Regions from separate parts of the Chimaeribacter sp. YP20170169 genome, predicted to be linked through region 1. Evidence: predicted binding sites of a transcription regulator. Region 1 holds the regulator's gene; each other region holds the start of a gene.
The links. Region 1 encodes PhoB, which activates phosphate uptake and scavenging genes when phosphate is short. Its sites were predicted from a motif close to CTGTCATAAAACTGNCNNAT; they were not measured.
Positions count from the first base shown of each region.

Region 2: the regulator PhoB is predicted to act here: its motif matches at 2,115-2,134, upstream of ACK3SD_RS14725 (PhoX family protein).
Region 3: the regulator PhoB is predicted to act here: its motif matches at 2,337-2,356, upstream of pitA (inorganic phosphate transporter PitA).
Region 4: the regulator PhoB is predicted to act here: its motif matches at 2,517-2,536, upstream of ACK3SD_RS17160 (MIP/aquaporin family protein).

Region 1 is NZ_CP176824.1:2,945,410-2,949,788, forward strand. It holds gene ACK3SD_RS13465 (PstS family phosphate ABC transporter substrate-binding protein) at 1-437, opposite strand, end outside; gene phoR (phosphate regulon sensor histidine kinase PhoR) at 474-1,790, opposite strand; gene phoB (phosphate response regulator transcription factor PhoB) at 1,812-2,501, opposite strand; gene sbcD (exonuclease subunit SbcD) at 2,826-4,061, shown strand; gene ACK3SD_RS13485 (SbcC/MukB-like Walker B domain-containing protein) at 4,058-4,379, shown strand, end outside.
Region 2 is NZ_CP176824.1:3,230,005-3,234,383, reverse strand. It holds gene ACK3SD_RS14740 (nucleoside recognition domain-containing protein) at 1-411, opposite strand, end outside; gene ACK3SD_RS14735 (LysE family transporter) at 602-1,216, opposite strand; gene folA (type 3 dihydrofolate reductase) at 1,574-2,059, shown strand; gene ACK3SD_RS14725 (PhoX family protein) at 2,210-4,102, shown strand; gene apaH (bis(5'-nucleosyl)-tetraphosphatase (symmetrical) ApaH) at 4,163-4,379, opposite strand, start outside.
Region 3 is NZ_CP176824.1:146,389-150,767, forward strand. It holds gene uspB (universal stress protein UspB) at 360-695, shown strand; gene pitA (inorganic phosphate transporter PitA) at 766-2,265, opposite strand; gene ACK3SD_RS00610 (BaiN/RdsA family NAD(P)/FAD-dependent oxidoreductase) at 2,580-3,776, shown strand; gene ACK3SD_RS00615 (hypothetical protein) at 3,779-3,946, opposite strand; gene ACK3SD_RS00620 (LysR family transcriptional regulator) at 3,874-4,379, opposite strand, start outside.
Region 4 is NZ_CP176824.1:3,765,910-3,770,288, reverse strand. It holds gene glpK (glycerol kinase GlpK) at 1-1,465, opposite strand, end outside; gene ACK3SD_RS17160 (MIP/aquaporin family protein) at 1,504-2,355, opposite strand; gene zapB (septal ring assembly protein ZapB) at 2,885-3,124, shown strand; gene rraA (ribonuclease E activity regulator RraA) at 3,212-3,697, opposite strand; gene ACK3SD_RS17145 (1,4-dihydroxy-2-naphthoate polyprenyltransferase) at 3,794-4,379, opposite strand, start outside.

The sequences.
Region 1 (4,379 bases):
ACCGAGAAGATGGCGTCCAGCTGCCCACGGGTCAGGCCGGTCAGGGGGTTATCCTGATTCACCAGCACCACCAGCGCATCCACCGCCACCGGCACGGCAACGGGCACATAGCCGAAGTGCTCGCGGAACGAGGCGATCTCGGCATTTTTCATTGGCCGGCTCATTGGCCCCAGCTGGGCCGCACCGGCGGCCAGCGCAGTGGGCGCGGTAGAGGAGCCAGCAGCCTGGATCTGCAAGTTAACGCCGGGATAACGGCGGGAAAACCCCTCGCCCCACAACGCCATCAGGGTCGCCAGGGTATCGGAACCCACGCTGGAGAGGTTGCCAGAGAGCATACCGTGGCCCGCCGCGGGCGGCACGGCAGCGACGCCCGGCGCGCACACCGAGAGAATAAGCAGCAGGCAGGCGCTGGCCTGCCGGTAGAACCGAAGAATCATGCGGATGTCCGGCTGAAAAGTCCGTAAAGCCGATGATTATGTCTGCGCGGCGCCATGAGTCAATGTATCCGGTACAATCAGCCGTTTTGGCAGGGTGAACATGAAGCGTGCGCCCTCCCCCGGCTCGCTGAGGATCTCCAGCCGACTGTCGTGGTGGTTAAGCGCGTGTTTGACAATCGCCAGCCCCAGCCCGCTGCCGCCGGTCTGGCGGGAGCGCGCCTTGTCCACGCGGTAGAAGCGCTCGGTCAGGCGCGGCAAGTGCTCGGCGGCGATGCCCGGCCCATTGTCGCTCACCTGGAACTGCGCGCCCTGCGCGGTACGCTGCCAGGAGACCTCAATACGGGTGCCCGGCGGCGTATGGTTGACGGCGTTATAGACCAGATTGGAGAAGGCGCTGCGTAGCTGCTCCTCATTGCCGTAAACCTTCAGCGTGTCATTGATGCGGAACTCAATGTGATGCTGGCCGCCGCTCAGGGTCTGCGCCTCCGGCTGCAACATGCGCAACATACGCGGGATATCCACCCGCTCCTGCATGTCCGGCGGCGGCGCGGCCTCAATTTTCGAGAGCGTCAGCAACTGATTCACCAGCCCCTCCATGCGCCGGCCCTGCGCCTGCATGGTGTGCAGCGCCTTGCTGCGCAACGGCTCCTCCAGCGTCTGCTCGCCCATCATCTCCAGATAGCCCTGCAACACCGTAAGCGGCGTGCGCAGCTCATGGCTGACGTTGGCGAAGAAGTTACGGCGCGCGCCCTCCAGCTGGCGCATCTGGGTGACGTCACGCGCCACCATCAGCAGCTGCCCCTCAGAGTAAGGCATGGCGCGAAACTCCACATGGTGACCATTATTGAGCACCAAGGTCAGCGGGCGGTTGAATTGCGGCTCCTGCAAATAGCGGGTGAACTCCGGGTAGCGCAACAGGTTCAGGATATTCTGGCCGTTGTCCTCCGGCCAGCGCAGGCCGAGCAGGTGTTGGGCCAGCCCGTTGCACCAGAAGATGATCCCCTCCTCGGTGGTCAGCACCACCGCATCAGGCAAGGACTCTGCCCCGCTGCGAAAGCGCTTGATCAGCAGCGCCAGCTCGCGGCGACGGCGGCGGTTGCGCAGCTGCATCTGGTAAAGGCCGTAGAACAGCGGCTCCCAGCTCCAGCGGCCGGTGGGCGGAGTCATGCTGCGGTCGAGCCACAGCCAATAAGAGAGGCGAAGCTGGTTATAGTAGTTCCAGCCCAGCGCGACCAGCACGCTGGCCAGCAGCCACCAGGGCAGACCGCCAAACAGCAGCCCCAGCAGCAGGCCGGGCAGGCAGAACAGCGCCAGCTCCAGCGCCAGACCCTTCCAGGATAGACGTTCCAGCACGTGATAATCTCCGGCGCGGCGTCAGTAGCGCGTTGAGAACCGGTAGCCCGTACCGCGGACAGTCTGCACCATGCGGTCATGCCCACTGCTCTCCAACGCCTTGCGCAGGCGGCGGATATGCACGTCCACGGTACGATCCTCGACGTAGACGTTGGTGCCCCAGACATGGTTGAGCAGCTGCTCGCGGCTGTAGACCCGTTCTGAATGGGTCATAAAGAAGTGTAGCAGCCGGAACTCGGTCGGCCCCATCTCCAGCGGCGATTCATTGGCCATCACCCGGTGCGAGGAGGGATCAAGGCTCAGGCCCTGCATCTCAATCATCTCTTCCACCGCCATTGGCGAAATGCGGCGCATGACCGCCTTGATGCGGGCCACCAGCTCCTTCGGCGAGAAGGGCTTGGTGATGTAGTCATCCGCCCCCACCTCGAGACCCCGCACGCGATCTTCCTCTTCACCGCGGGCGGTGAGCATCATCACCGGGATGTCGCGCGTCAGCGCCTCACGTTTCATGTGCTTGATAAATTGCAACCCGGATCCTCCCGGCAGCATCCAGTCGAGCAGCACCAGGTCGGGATAGGGTTCCGCCAGGCGGTTTATCGCACTGTCGAAATCTTCCGCTTCCAGCGGCTGGTAACCGTTCTGCTCCAGGACAAAACAGACCATCTCCCGAATCGGGGCTTCATCCTCAACCACCAATATGCGTCTTACCATCGTCAATCCTGCCAATAGGTTAGCGATCACGTTTGTTTGCGGCCGCCATTATGCGTCAGATTTATGACACATTTATGAATATCTGTTTCGGTAATGTTTCCCCCACGCCGTGTCCCGGTGCCTACCTTACGGCGAACGGCGGCGACTGCCAGGGTAAAATCACGAAGTTGGAAAGCATCTCGCAAACATCGGGGGGTTTGCGGCGCGACAGCGTGCCAGCCGGGTGTTTATAATCAGCCTCCATTACGCCGGGGCTGGCGTCAATCCCCGCATCTGCCGCCGGGCGGGTGCGGTAGCGTGAGCGGATTACCGAGAGAGAGTGTTATGCGCCTGATTCACACATCTGACTGGCACCTTGGCCAGCTGTTTTTTACCAAGAGCCGTGCGGCCGAGCACCAGGCCTTTTTGGGCTGGCTGATTGATCAGGTGGAGGCCCACCAGGTGGATGCGGTGGTGGTGGCCGGGGACATCTTCGACACGGGCGCGCCGCCGAGCTATGCGCGCCAGCTCTACAACCGCTTTGTGGTGGATCTGCAACGCACCGGCTGCCAGCTGATTGTGCTGGGCGGCAACCATGACTCGGTCGCGACGCTCAATGAGTCGCGTGAATTGCTCGCCTGCCTCAATACCACGGTGATCGCCAATGTGAAGGCCGATCACCGGCCGCAGCTCTGTGTGCTGAACCAGCGCGACGGCACCCCCGGCGCGCTGCTGTGCGCCATCCCCTTCCTGCGCCCGCGTGACCTGCTGCTCAGTCGCGCCGGCCAGTCCGGCAGTGAGAAACAGCTGGCCCTGCAAGAGGCCATCGCCGCCCACTACCACACCCTGCACCAGTCAGCGCTGGAAAAGCGCGACCAACTGGGCCTGCCGCTGCCCATCATCGCCACCGGCCATCTCACTACCGTCGGCGTCTCTACTACCGATTCGGTACGCGACATCTATATCGGCACCCTGGACGCCTTCCCGGCGCAGGCGTTCCCGCCGGTGGATTACATCGCCCTCGGCCATATCCACCGCGCCCAGTGCGTAGCGAAAACCGAGCACATCCGCTACAGCGGCTCGCCCATCCCGCTCAGCTTTGACGAGGCGAATAACCAGAAAAGCGTCTACCTGCTGGAGTTTGACGGCGGCGCGCTGGCGGGCGTCGAAACCCTGCCGGTGCCGGTCACCCAGCCGCTGGCGGTGGTCAAGGGCACTTTGGTGGAGATTGAGCAGCAGTTGCAGGCGTTCGCCAGCGCCGATCCGGCCCGCCCGGTGTGGCTCGACATTGAGGTCGCCACCCAGGACTACCTCAGCGACATCCAGCGCCGTATCCAGCAGCTCACCGAAGGGCTGCCGGTGGAGGTGGTGCTGTTGCGCCGCCACAAGGCGCAGCGCCAGAACATGCTGGATCAGCAGGCGCGCGAAACGCTGAATGAGCTGTCGGTGGCGGAGGTGTTTGACCGGCGCATCGCGCTGGAGACCGACACGGACGAGGCGCACCATGAACGGATGCGGCAGATGTTCCGCGCGGTGGTGGAAGAGGTGCGTGAAGCCAATGAAGGAGTGCAATCCGTATGAAAATCCTGAGCCTGCGGCTGAAAAACCTCAACTCCCTGCAAGGCGAGTGGAAGATCGACTTTACCCAGGAGCCCTTCCTCAGCAACGGCCTGTTTGCCATCACCGGGCCGACCGGCGCGGGCAAAACCACGCTGCTGGATGCCATCTGTCTGGCGCTCTACCACCAGACGCCGCGGCTGAATGTCACCCCCAGCCATAACGAGCTGATGACCCGCCACACCGCCGAGTCGCTGGCGGAGGTGGAGTTTGAGGTGAAGGGCGTGGCGTACCGCGCTTTCTGGAGCCAGCGACGCGCCAAAAACGCGCCGGATGGCAATT
Region 2 (4,379 bases), 280 kb from region 1:
AGCGGCGGCGTCGGTGTTCTGCAAGTTGGCGATCAGCGCCAGCGAGCAGATGCCCGGTACGCCGAGCAGCGGGCGCAGGATGGGCGTCATCAGTTGCTGTGCGGCGCGCAGGCCACCCAGCCCCTCGGTGATGGCGATCAGGCCCAGCGAGAGGATCACTGAGGGCGTCAGCTCGAGTGCGAACAGGAAGCCATCTTTCGCGCCGCTGCCGCCGCTGCCGCGGAAGGAGGTGACGGTATCGCCCGGCGCGTTGAGCGTGCCGAACGCGCCATTCAGCACGGTGAAGTCCAGCACCCGCCACCAGCCGCTGCTGCTGGAGAAGAGGCCGGAGAAGAGCAGGATAGTGATAAAGAAGGCGAGGTAGCCGGTGATGCCGACCCGCTCTGTTGCGTGAGGTGTCTCTGTTTTCATTATTATTCCTGTCAGTCGTCAATAGCGGCCTGCCGGATGCAGGCCAAAACGGACGATAAAACAACAGGCTGAATCAGGAAGGTGGACAGGATCAAAGAAAGGGCAGGGGATGCATTAGCAAGGTTTAATCATGATTTAACGAATGGCATAAAAAAAGCGGGCCGTAGCCCGCGCCAGGATCACGGGACGATCAGCTCAATGCCACCTTGATCCCCAGTGCGATCAGTACGCCGCCCAGCAGGCGGTCGACGACCTTCTGCGCCTTCGCCAGCCCGCGCCGTACCGGCTCGCTCTGGAACAGGATCACTAGCAGCGGCCACCAGACCACCGACAGGCTAAGGATAATACCGGCGTACCACAGCTTCTCGCCGATGCTGGAGTTGACCTGCAACACCTGGGTAAAGACCGCCAGAAAGAACAGCGTCGCCTTCGGGTTCAGCAGGTTGCAGAGGTAGCCCTGCAAGAAAGCCGCCTTCAGGCTGACGGTCTGCGGGGTGAGCTGGCTGAGGTTCATTTTGCTGTCGCCACGTGCGCGCAGCGCCTGAATGCCGACCCAGATCAGGTAGGCCGCGCCAGCATATTTCAGCACGTTGAACAGCCAGGGCGTGGTGGTGATCACCACCGCCAGCCCGGCGACGCAGTAGGACATATGGGTCGCCACGCCACAGATGACGCCCAGCGCGGTGAACATCGCCGCCGCACGCGGGTAGCGCGCCGCGTTCTTGATCACCAAAAAGAAGTCCGGGCCGGGCGACAACATGCCCAGCGCCGCGATGGTCGCGACAAACAGAGAGGTTTCTAACATCGTATACAGGCCGAGGAGGAAAAAAGGGAATGATAGCCTCACGGCGGGAAATTCGCACCACGCTTATGGATAATTGCCACGCCGGGCCGCTGTGACTGCTGCTTTACTAACCCCTTCGGGGTAGGAATTACGATCTTGTACTGGCTTTTTTCCACTTTGCGGGCAGGAAACATGCGGGCAGGCCACTATTTGTGGCGAAATACGCGGTAAAATGGCGACTTCGCTAAGAGCTGTCTCATAAATTTGTTGGGAACCGCTGACGCTATCGACGGCTGTTGGCCCTTTCCGTATAGTGACAGCACTTTTCGGTACTACACTTTCCGACGACAACACACTCCGACGACACAAGGTTTAACAATGATTATCAGCCTGATCGCTGCACTGGCGGTGGATCGCGTTATTGGCATGGAAAATGCCATGCCGTGGCATTTACCGGCTGACTTGGCGTGGTTCAAGCGCAACACGCTCAATAAACCGGTAATTATGGGACGCAAGACATTTGAGTCTATTGGACGCCCGCTGCCGGGACGCCACAATATTGTTATCAGCAGCCATCCCGGTGACCACGATGGTGTCACCTGGGCCACCTCCGTCGAGGCCGCGCTGGCCGAGGCCGGCGACGCCGCCGAGGTGATGGTGATTGGCGGTGGTCGGGTCTATGACCAGTTCCTGCCGCGTGCTGACCGCCTCTACCTGACGCACATTGATGCCGAAGTGGAAGGGGATACCCACTTCCCGGACTACGAGCCGGATGAGTGGGAGAGCCAGTTCAGCGAATTCCACGATGCGGATGACAACAACTCCCACAGTTACTGTTTCGAAATCCTCGACCGCCGTCGTTAATCTTGCTGGCGGCGCGCCCGGCTGGCGCGCCGTTTTTCTACCTCTCGCCGCCAAATTGTAACAAACCTGAAACACTCTCTGTTTAGACTGACCCGCATCGTTGGCAGCCGGCAGCCTCCTGCCGCTCGCAAATAAGAAAAGGGAAACAGCATGAGTGAAAAAATTGAACTGAATGCCGACCGCCTGATGAATCCAACCCGCCGCAAATTATTGCTGGGAAGCGCGGGGATGGTGGGTCTGGCGGGCTTCCTGGGCGGCATTGGCACCTTCCCGCGTGACGTCTGGGCAGCAGAGGGCACGGGCGCCAACGGCAGCAAACTGTTGGGCTTCAAGGGCATCGCCGCCTCCACCGAGGACAAGGTAGTGCTGGCCGAGGGCTACCGGGCGGACGTGCTGATCTCCTGGGGCGACCCGCTGCACGCGGGCGCGCCAGCCTTCGACCCGAATGGCGGCAACAGTGCGGCGGATCAGGAGCAGCAGTTCGGCGACAACAACGATGGCATGAGCTTCTTCCCGCTGGATGACAACCGTGGCGTGATGGCCATCAACAATGAATATGTCAACGAGCCGTACCTGTTCGCCCACGGCGGCAAAAAGGCCACCAGCCTGGAGGATGTGCGCAAGTCGCAGGCGGCGCATGGCGTCTCGGTGCTGGAAGTGCGCCGCGTTGCCGGTTCCCCGCGCTGGGAGCGTGTCACCGACTCGCGCTACAACCGCCGCATCACTGCCAACACGCCGATGACCTTCAGCGGCCCGGCGGCTGGCAACGCGCTGCTGCAAACCGCCGCTGACCCAACCGGCACCCGCGTGCTCGGCACCTTCGGCAACTGCGCCAACGGCAAGACCCCGTGGGGCACCTACCTCACCTGTGAAGAGAACTTCGACACCTACTTCGGCACCAAACAGGCGGGCTTTGCCACCACCGCTGACCAGAAGCGCTATACCCTGAAGCCGGAAGATCCGGAGCGCAACTGGCCGGACTACGACCCGCGCTTTGACGTGGCGAAAAACCCAAACGAGTTCAACCGCTTTGGCTGGATCGTCGAGATCGACCCGATGAACCCGGACTCCACGCCGATCAAGCGCACCGCGCTGGGACGCTTCAAGCATGAGAATGCCGCCGTTACCGTCGCCGAGGATGGCCGGTTGGTGGTCTACATGGGCGATGACGAGCGCGGCGAGCACATCTACAAATTCGTCTCCAACGGCAAGGTGGACAGCGCCAACCCGGCCAACAACCGCATGCTGCTGGATGAGGGCACCCTCTACGCCGCGCAGTTCAATGGCGATGCCAATGGCACGCCGTTGAAGGGCACCGGCAAGTGGCTGCCGCTGCGCTTCGGTGAGAATGGCCTGACGCCGGAGAATGGTTTCCAGAACGCGGCCGAGGTGCTGATCTTCGCCCGCAAGGCGGCGGCACAGGTGGGCGCGACCAAGATGGATCGCCCGGAGTGGATCGCCGTCAACCCGCATGATGGGCGCGCCTACTGCACCCTGACCAACAACAGCAAACGTGGCGACGAGGGGATGCCGCTTAACGCCGCCAACCCGCGCCCGGACAACATCTACGGCCAGATCATCCGCTGGGATGAGGGCGGCGACGCCACCGCCGAGAGCTTCAGCTGGGACATGTACGCGCTGTGCGGCAACCCGATCGCCCACCCACAGGGCGTCAACCGCGGCACGCCGAACATCACGGCGGAGAACACCTTCAATAGCCCGGATGGGCTGGGCTTTGACCACGATGGTCGCCTGTGGATTTTGACCGATGGCAAGTACACCAACAGCGGCGACTATCAGGGGCAGGGCAACAATCAGATGCTGGTGGGCGACCCGCAGAGCGGCGAGATCCGCCGCTTCCTGGTGGGGCCGAAGTCCTGCGAATTGACCGGCGTGGCCTTCACCCCGGACTACCGCACGCTGTTCGTCAACATCCAGCATCCCGGCGAGGAGGGCGACTCCCACTTCCCGGACAACAGCCCGCGCCCGCGCTCATCGGTACTGATGATCACCCGTGAGGATGGCGGCATCATCGGCGCCTGACGCGCGCAATAAAAAAGGCCGCCGGGCGAGATGCCGGGCGGCCTTTTTATTGGTAGCGGATCAGGAGGCCCGGGGGGCCTCGGTCTCCGCCATGTCATGCTGGCGGTTGGAGGGCTGGGTGAAGTACGCCTTATCCTCCCAGCGCAGCAGCGTCAGTTCGCCACCCCAGCAGCAGCCGGTGTCGAGGGCGTAGATACCCTCCGGCGCGCCACGCCCCTCCAGTGAGGCCCAGTGGCCAAAGATGATGGCGTAACCCTGCTCCGCCACCGGGTTGGGC
Region 3 (4,379 bases), 1.1 Mb from region 1:
CAAACCGGTGCCGTGCTCACAAGGGCGTGAGCGGGGTCACGTCTGGCTGTAAGCCGCGCCCCCTCGTGGCAGGGGGAATATGACCCAGGCCGGGCGACCCGACCCCGCTTGAAAATTATCGAATTGAAAAAGCGTATTGATTGGATAAATTGTTATTAACCGGGATGCCGTTACCCTTTTTCATTTTCTACACTGAAGAGGAGCCACCGCACGGCGTGTGCCGGAGCCGGTGGCTCAACACGGTGATCCAGGGGTGGGCTGGAACAGCCCCAGTATGTCAGGAAACAAAGCAGACGTAGGGCGAAAGCGCGCTGCGGCCGGCCTGCCGGCAGTGGGGCCGATCGCCTTGAGGGGGGATCATGATCAGTACCGTTGCGCTATTCTGGGCTTTATGTGTGGTGTGTGTCATCAATATGGCGCGTTACTTCTCCTCCTTGCGGGCGCTGCTGGTGGTGCTGCGCGGGTGCGATCCGTTGCTTTACCAATATGTCGATGGCAGCGGCTTCTTTACCTCGCACGGCCAGCCCAGCAAGCAGATCCGCTTGGTGCGCTATATCTATTCCCAACGTTATCTTGATCATCACGATCCTGAATTTATCCGCCGCTGCGCGCGGGTGCGAGGGCAGTTCATCCTGACCAGCTCCCTATGCGGGCTGGTGGTGGTCAGCCTGGTGGCGATGCTTATCTGGTATTGAGTCATTTTCAGGAGAGCAGGCAGTAAAAAAGGCGGCCCTAGGGCCGCCTTTTTATTGGGTCGCAGTAGCGTCAGATCAGCTTCAGCGCAATCCAGTAGAGCGTACCGGAGAGCACAATCGCGATCGGCAGGGTCAGAACCCACGCCAGCAAGATGCTTTTCACGGTTTTGCTCTGCACGCCGCCGCCATCCACAATCATGGTGCCCGCCACCGCAGAGGAGAGCACATGGGTGGTGGAGACCGGCATACCGGTGTAGCTGGCCACGCCGATGGAGAGGGCAGCGGTCATCTGCGCGGAGACGCCCTGGGCATAGGTCATGCCCTTCTTGCCAATCTTCTCACCGATGGTGGTCGCCACGCGCTTCCAGCCGAACATGGTGCCCAGCGAGAGCGCCAGCGCCACCGCAATGATGATCCAGACCGGCGCGTACTCAACAGTCGCCAGCAGGTCATTGCGCAGGTTGCCAAGGAAGCGTTTGTCCTCGGTGCTGGTGTTCGGCAGCTTGGCCGCCTTGTCAGCAGTATCCGCCACGCACATCAGCAGGCGGCGCATGTGGCTGCGCTCATCCACTGACAGCGCGCTGTAGCTCGGCAGGTTGGTCAGCAGCGTCTGTGCACGGTCAATCGCCACCAGCGCGCGGCTGCTGTCGCAGTGGAACTCACGCGGCGTGTCCGGCAGCGTCTCTTCCGGCGTCGGCACCAGCGGCGTCTGCGCAGCGACGTGCGGCAGGGCATCCGGGTGCTGCTGGTAGTACTGCTGCAGGTGCGTCACCGCGTCGCGGGTGCGGGTGATGTCATAGCCGGTGGCATTCATGTTGACCACGAAGCCCGCCGGGGCGACACCAATCAGCACCAGCATGATCAGGCCAATGCCCTTCTGCCCGTCGTTGGCGCCATGCGAGAAGCTGACGCCGATGGCGGAGAGGATCAGGGCGGTACGCGTCCAGAACGGCGGCTTCTTCTTGCCGTCGGACTTTTCGCGCTCTGCCGGGGTCATGTGGATGCGGCGGCGCTTCTTGGTGCTGCTCCAGTAGCGACGCAACACAAACACCAGCGCACCCGCCAGCCCCATGCCGACCAGCGGCGAGAGGATCAGCGACAGGAAAATGCTGACCATCTTCGGAATGTTCAACGCATCCACCACGGAGCTGTCCGTGACGATGGCGTTGGTCAAACCGATGCCGATAATGGCGCCAATCAGGGTGTGTGAACTGGAGGCCGGCAGGCCAAAGTACCAGGTGCCGAGGTTCCAGATAATTGCCGCCAGCAGCATGGAGAAGACCATTGCCAGGCCATGGGCCGATCCTACGTTCAACAGCAGATCGGTGGGCAGCAGGTGGACGATGGCATAAGCAACACTCAGGCCGCCGAGTATTACGCCAAGGAAGTTGAAAAGACCCGCCATCACGACCGCAATCTGCGAGCGCATGGCACGGGTGTAAATCACAGTGGCCACTGCGTTGGCTGTATCGTGGAAGCCGTTAATGGCTTCGTAGAACAGGACAAACAGTAGCGCGAGGACTAACAACAGGCCGGTATGAAAATCCAGCCCAGCGAACAGATGTAGCATAAGCGTTACGCCAGTTGGTGGTCATGAACGCGGCGCATTATCCGCGAGAACAGGGTGCATCGGAAAGAGAAATATGACCGTTTTACGACAAAAAAACCGTCCAAAGGGCGCATTTTGTTGAAAAAACGATATAAAATCATCGTGTTAATAAGACTTACGTTTATTAACTTTTCGTTACTCTGGAACTTGATGCCGCTGGGGCATACAATTCGCCGCCTGAATCGCCAGCCTGAAATTGCCAGCACACCTTTATATGTAGCAGATCTTTCAGGTATGGCCCGGCCGTAAACGCTATTTATTACAGAGGTATTGCAGTGGAACAGTTTGATGTGGTGGTGATCGGTGCCGGCGCGGCCGGTATGTTTTGTGCCGCGCTGGCGGGACAAGGCGGCCGCCGGGTTCTGCTGCTGGACAATGGCAAGAAGGCGGGGCGCAAGATCCTGATGTCCGGCGGCGGGCGGTGCAACTTCACCAATATGTACACCGAGCCAGCCGCCTACCTGTCAGAGAACCCGCACTTCTGCAAATCGGCGCTGGCGCGCTACACCCAGTGGGATTTCATCGATCTGGTCAACCGCCACGGCATCGCCTACCACGAAAAGACCCTCGGCCAGCTCTTCTGCGACGACTCGGCGCAACAGATTGTCGATCTGCTTCTGAAGGAGTGTGAGCAGGGGCAAGTGACGCTGCGGCTGCGCAGCGAAGTGCTGGCGGTGGAGCAGGGCGAAAATGGCTTCACCCTGTCGCTCAATGGCGGGCAGGTCAGCGCTGGCGCGCTGGTGGTGGCGACTGGTGGCCTGTCGATGCCGGGCCTTGGGGCCACGCCGTTCGGCTACAAGCTGGCGGAGCAGTTTGGCCTGAAGGTATTGCCGACCCGCGCCGGGCTGGTGCCCTTCACCCTGCACAAGCCGCTGCTGGATCACCTGCAAACCCTCTCCGGCGTCTCCGTGCCGGCCGTGGTGACGGCGCAAAATGGCGTCTCGTTCAAGGAGAGCATCCTCTTCACCCACCGCGGCCTCTCCGGCCCGGCGGTGCTGCAACTGTCGAGCTACTGGCAGCCGGGCGAGAGGGTGAGCGTCAACCTGCTGCCGGGGGTGGATCTGGCGGCCCACCTCGACGCCGAACGGCTGGCGCACCCGAACCAGAGCCTGAAAAACACCCTGGCGCAGCTGTTGCCAAAGCGGCTGGTGGAGTGCCTGCAACTGCTGGGGCAGTTGCCGGAGGCGACGCTGAAGCAGCTCAACGCACCACAGCAGGCGGCGTTGGTGGAGAGCCTGCAAGCCTGGCAGGTGCAGCCTAATGGCACCGAGGGCTACCGCACCGCCGAGGTGACGCTGGGCGGTGTCGATACCCGCGCGCTCTCCTCCAAAACCATGATGGCAAACGAGGTGCCGGGCCTCTACTTCATTGGCGAAGTGATGGACGTCACCGGCTGGCTTGGCGGCTACAACTTCCAGTGGGCGTGGAGCAGTGCCTGGGCCTGCGCGCAGGCACTGATCGCCGGACGCTGATCTCAGGTGGTGCCGTCGGGCGTCAGGCGGGCGATCAGCAGATCGCGCAGCGCCCGCACCTTGGGCAGCCCCTCACGACGCTTTAGCCACACCAGATTCATCGGCAGGCCATCGGTGGCCAGCGCTGGCAGCACCTCCCGCAGCGTTCCCTGATCCAGGTGGCGCTGCACCAGCCAGCGCGGCAACTGCGCAATGCCGTAGCCGTGCAGCACCGCCTGCACCTCCCCTCGCCATCCCCGACCGCGATGCGCACCGGCAGCGCTCGCCGCTCGCGGTCGCCGCTGTGGCGGCCCGTGAAATGCCAGGGGCTGACGCGGCCATCCTCCTCGCCATACCCGACGCAGTGGTGTTGCGCCAGATCGCGCGCACTGAGCGGCGTGCCATGCTGCGCCAGATAGGCGGGCGAGGCGCAGAACACCAGCCGCTGCGCGCCGAAAAAGCGGTGGCCGAGCGCCGCCGGCCAGGCATCTGGCCCGCCGATGCGCACTACGATGTCAATGTCCTCCTGCACCGGATCGACAAAGCGATCGGTAAAGGAGATGTGTGGCTGCAGCCGTGGGTAGCGTTGCGCGAACGTCAAAATCAGCGGCAGCACATGCAGCC
Region 4 (4,379 bases), 820 kb from region 1:
AGCCAGCGTAGCGGTAGTTGCGCTCGGTGGTTTCGATGCTTGGGCGGAACTCGCGCTCCACCACCGATTTGGCGCGTACCTCCTCCAGATCTTTCCAGAAGCCAACCGCCAGGCCCGCCAGATAGGCCGCGCCGAGGGCCGTCACCTCACGCACTTCCGGGCGCTCCACCCGCGTGCCGAGAATGTCAGACTGGAACTGCATCAGGAAATTATTCGCCACCGCGCCGCCATCCACGCGCAGGGTTTGCAGGCGGGTGCCAGCGTCTGCCTGCATCGCTTCCAGCACGTCGCGGGTCTGGTAGGCGATCGACTCCAGCGTGGCGCGGATGATGTGGTTGGCATTGGCGCCACGCGTCAGGCCGAACAGCGCCCCGCGCGCATAGGGGTCCCAGTAGGGCGCGCCAAGGCCGGTGAAGGCTGGCACCATGTAGACGCCGTTGCTGTCTTTCACCTTCAGGGCGAAGTATTCGGAGTCCGCCGAGTCGCTGATCAGCTTCATCTCGTCACGTAGCCACTGGATGGCCGCGCCGCCGATAAACACCGCGCCCTCCAGGGCGTAGTTCACCTCGCCGCGCGGGCCGCAAGCAATGGTGGTCAGCAGGCCGTGGGTGGAGGTCACCGCCTCGGTGCCGGTATTCATCAGCATGAAGCAGCCGGTGCCGTAGGTGTTTTTCGCCATGCCCGGTTGGACGCAGAGTTGGCCATACAGCGCCGCCTGCTGGTCACCGGCGATGCCGGCAATCGGGATGCGGGTGCCGCCCTTGCCGCCAATGTTGGTCTGGCCGTAGATCTCGGAGGAGGATTTCACCTCCGGCAGCATCTCACGCGGGATGTCCAGAATGTCCAGCATACGCTGGTCCCACTCCAGTTTGTGGATGTTGAACATCATAGTGCGCGAGGCGTTGGTGTAATCGGTGATGTGCACCCGGCCTTGGGTCATTTTCCATACCAGCCAGGTGTCGACGGTGCCGAACAGCAGTTCGCCGCGCTTGGCGCGTTCGCGCGCGCCCTCGACGTGGTCGAGGATCCACTTCACCTTGGTGCCGGAGAAGTAGGGGTTAATCACCAGCCCGGTGGTGTGCTGGATGTACTCCTCCAGCCCCTCTTTTTTCAGCCGGGCGCAGTAGTCCGCGGTGCGCGGGTCTTGCCAGACGATGGCGTTGTAGATCGGCTTGCCGCTCTCTTTGTCCCAGACGATGGCGGTTTCACGCTGGTTGGTGATACCGAGTGCAGCAATCTGGTCGGAACGGATGTCAGCGTGCGCCAGCACCTCCACCAGCGTGGAACTCTGTGATGCCCAGATGTCCATCGGGTCGTGCTCAACCCAGCCGGCTTTAGGATAGATTTGGGTAAACTCACGTTGTGAGACCGCTACGATATTGGCGTCATGATCGAGAACCACTGCGCGGGAGCTGGTTGTGCCCTGATCCAGAGCGACAATGTATTTCTTTTCTGGCGTCATCATAATTATCCTGCAAAAAGTTAACCGGGAACGCGTTATCGTTACGCTTTGCGCTGTGTCGTCGGGGACGGCGGTGCCGCTTCGGCGTCTGGCTCGCAAATCTCACACGGCAGGTGGCGGCCAATCAGCGCACGGTAACCGAATGCACCGAGGGATGCGCCCACCAGCGGGCCAAAGATCGGCACCAGACAGTAGGGAATGCTCATGCCGCCAGTCAGGGCCACTTTGCCCCAGCCGGCAAAAAAGGCAAACAGTTTCGGGCCGAAGTCACGCGCCGGGTTGAGGGCAAAACCGGTCAGCGGGCCCATCGAACCGCCGATCACCGCAATCAGCAGGCCAATCAACAGCGGGGCCAGCGGGCCGCGCGGCACACCGTTGCCATCATCGGTCAGCGCCATGATCAGGCAGACCAGAATGGCGGTGATCACTGTCTCCACCAGAAACGCCTGCATGATGGAGATGTGCGGGTTCGGGTAGGTGGAGAAGATGCCAGCCAGGTCGAGGCTCTCGACGCTGCCGCGCACCATATTGTGGCCCTGCTCATAGACAAAGAACAGGTTGTAGTAGAGGCCGTAGACCAACGCGGCGGCGCAGAAGGCCCCCAGCAGCTGGGCGACAATGTAGGGGGCCACCTTGCGGCCATCGAAGCAGGCGAACAGCCAGAGCGCGATGGTGATGGCCGGATTGAGGTGCGCGCCAGAGATGGCGGCAGTCATGTAGACCGCCATGGCGACGCCCAGGCCCCAGATGACGCTGATCTCCCACTGGCCGAAACTGGCGCCGGCCAGCTTCATCGCCGCCACACAGCCGGCGCCGAAGAAGATGATCAGGCCGGTGCCGAGGAACTCAGCGATGCATTGGCCTTTTAGGGTAGTGCTGGTTAACTGGCTCATAGTGAAGTCCTACGGAGGGTAAGGGTCATTGGTTATTGTTAGTTCGCTGCGGTGTAACAAAGGTTAATCGAAATAGGTGCTCATTCTATAAATGAGTGCATATTGTGAATTTATCGTTAACGAGCAGAAACGAGAAATAGCGAACTTAAAATGTGTGTGGTGTGTCATAAAAATGAGCGAATTCGAGTGATTTTATCGCCAATTCACCCCATTCGCGCATCGGTAAACCGGTCACCTGAAGCCGCTTCGCTTTTCTGTGGGGCGCCCCGTGCCCTGCTTTTGGCCCGCACGGGTTTCTGGCTGCAGACAAAATGTTCGGCTCACCCCGCTTTACGCCGGGATGCGGCTAGACAGGGGCAGGGTAGCTACATACAATCGTTTTTATTCAAGCGGCGCGCCGAGCTGATTCAGCCGCAGCGTTTCGAAAAGGGCGCTTGTTTTTGAAAGCAAACCCGTTTGCTGCCTCTGCATCCGACGGAGTGGACGACACGACAAGATGTACGCCTTACGAACATAAGAGGATTTAAGAATGTCATTTGAAGTTTTTGAGAAATTAGAAGCGAAAGTCCAGCAGGCGATTGACACTATCACCCTGCTGCAAATGGAAATTGAAGAACTGAAAGAGAAGAACAACTCGCTTTCTCAAGAAGTTCAACATGCAGGCCACCACCGTGAATCGCTGGTGCGTGAGAACGAGCAGCTGAAAGAAGAGCAGCACGTCTGGCAGGAACGCCTGCGGGCGCTGCTGGGAAAAATGGAGGAGGTCTGATCTCCTCGCACCCGACGACTGCCGTTGAGGTGTAAAGTCAGAACAAAAAAGGCGCTCCGGGAGCGCCTTTTTGTTGCCTGTCATACCTCACTCGAGGTCGAGCGGGTCTTCGGACAGGATAATGCCGGTGTTGTCGGCATAGAGATGATCGCCGGAGAAGAAGGTGACGCCGCCGAAGTTGACTCGGATGTCGCTCTCGCCGATGCCCTCGCTGGCCGCGCCAGCCGGGATGGCCGCCATCGCCTGAATGCCGATGTCCAGCTCCTCAAGGTCATCCACCTGGCGCACCGCGCCGTAGACCACAATGCCTTCCCACTCGTTCTGGGTCGCCAGTCGCGCCAGCTCCGCATTGATCAGCGCCCGGCGTACCGAACCCCCGCCATCCACCAGCAGCACACGGCCACGGCCATTCTCTTCCAACAGGTCATAGAGCAGCCCGTTATCTTCGAAGCATTTCACGGTGGTGATCTGCCCGCCAAATGAAGTACGTCCACCAAAATTGGAGAACAGTGGTTCAACGACATTCACCTCTTCATGATAAATATCGCACAGTTCGGAAGTATCGTATTTCATAGGATTAACGTCTGGTTGATGCAGGAATTTTTAGTATATCCCTTTCTGGCGAATGTTGGCAAAATCATCAATTGTTAACCATGTCTTAAGCCAGAATTAAATGCTCAGCACCACACCGAGGGCAAACAGCACATTGGCCAGCAGGGCGGTTTTCACCATCTGCTCCAGCATCGGCCGCATCGCCTCTGCCTGCGGTTGCTGCAACACATCGCGGCCGTGCGTCCACAGGCGCGGCAACGCCAGCACAAACAGCCAGCCCCACGGGCTGTGCAGGTAGAAGAGGGCGAACAGCGCGAAGCAGAGCGCTGACCCCGCCAACAGCAGCGCGTGGTAGAGCCGCCCCTTGCGCGCGCCGAGCCGCACCGCCAGCGTGTGCTTGCCGTTGGCCGCATCGCTCTCAATGTCGCGCAAATTATTGATGTTTAATACCGCTGCCGCCAGCAGGCCGCAGGCGGTGGCGGGCAGGAAGACCACGCCATCCAGCTGGTGGGCTTGCAGGTAGTAGGTGCCAGCGACGCTGATCCAGCCAAAGAAGATCAGCACCGACAGGTCGCCCAGCCCGCGATAGCCGTAGGGCTTGGAGCCGACGGTGTAAGTGATGGCTGCGCCGATGGAGAGCAGGCCGAGCAGCACGAAGCCCAGCACGTCCTGCGGCGAGCGGCAGGCCACGGCAATCAGCGCA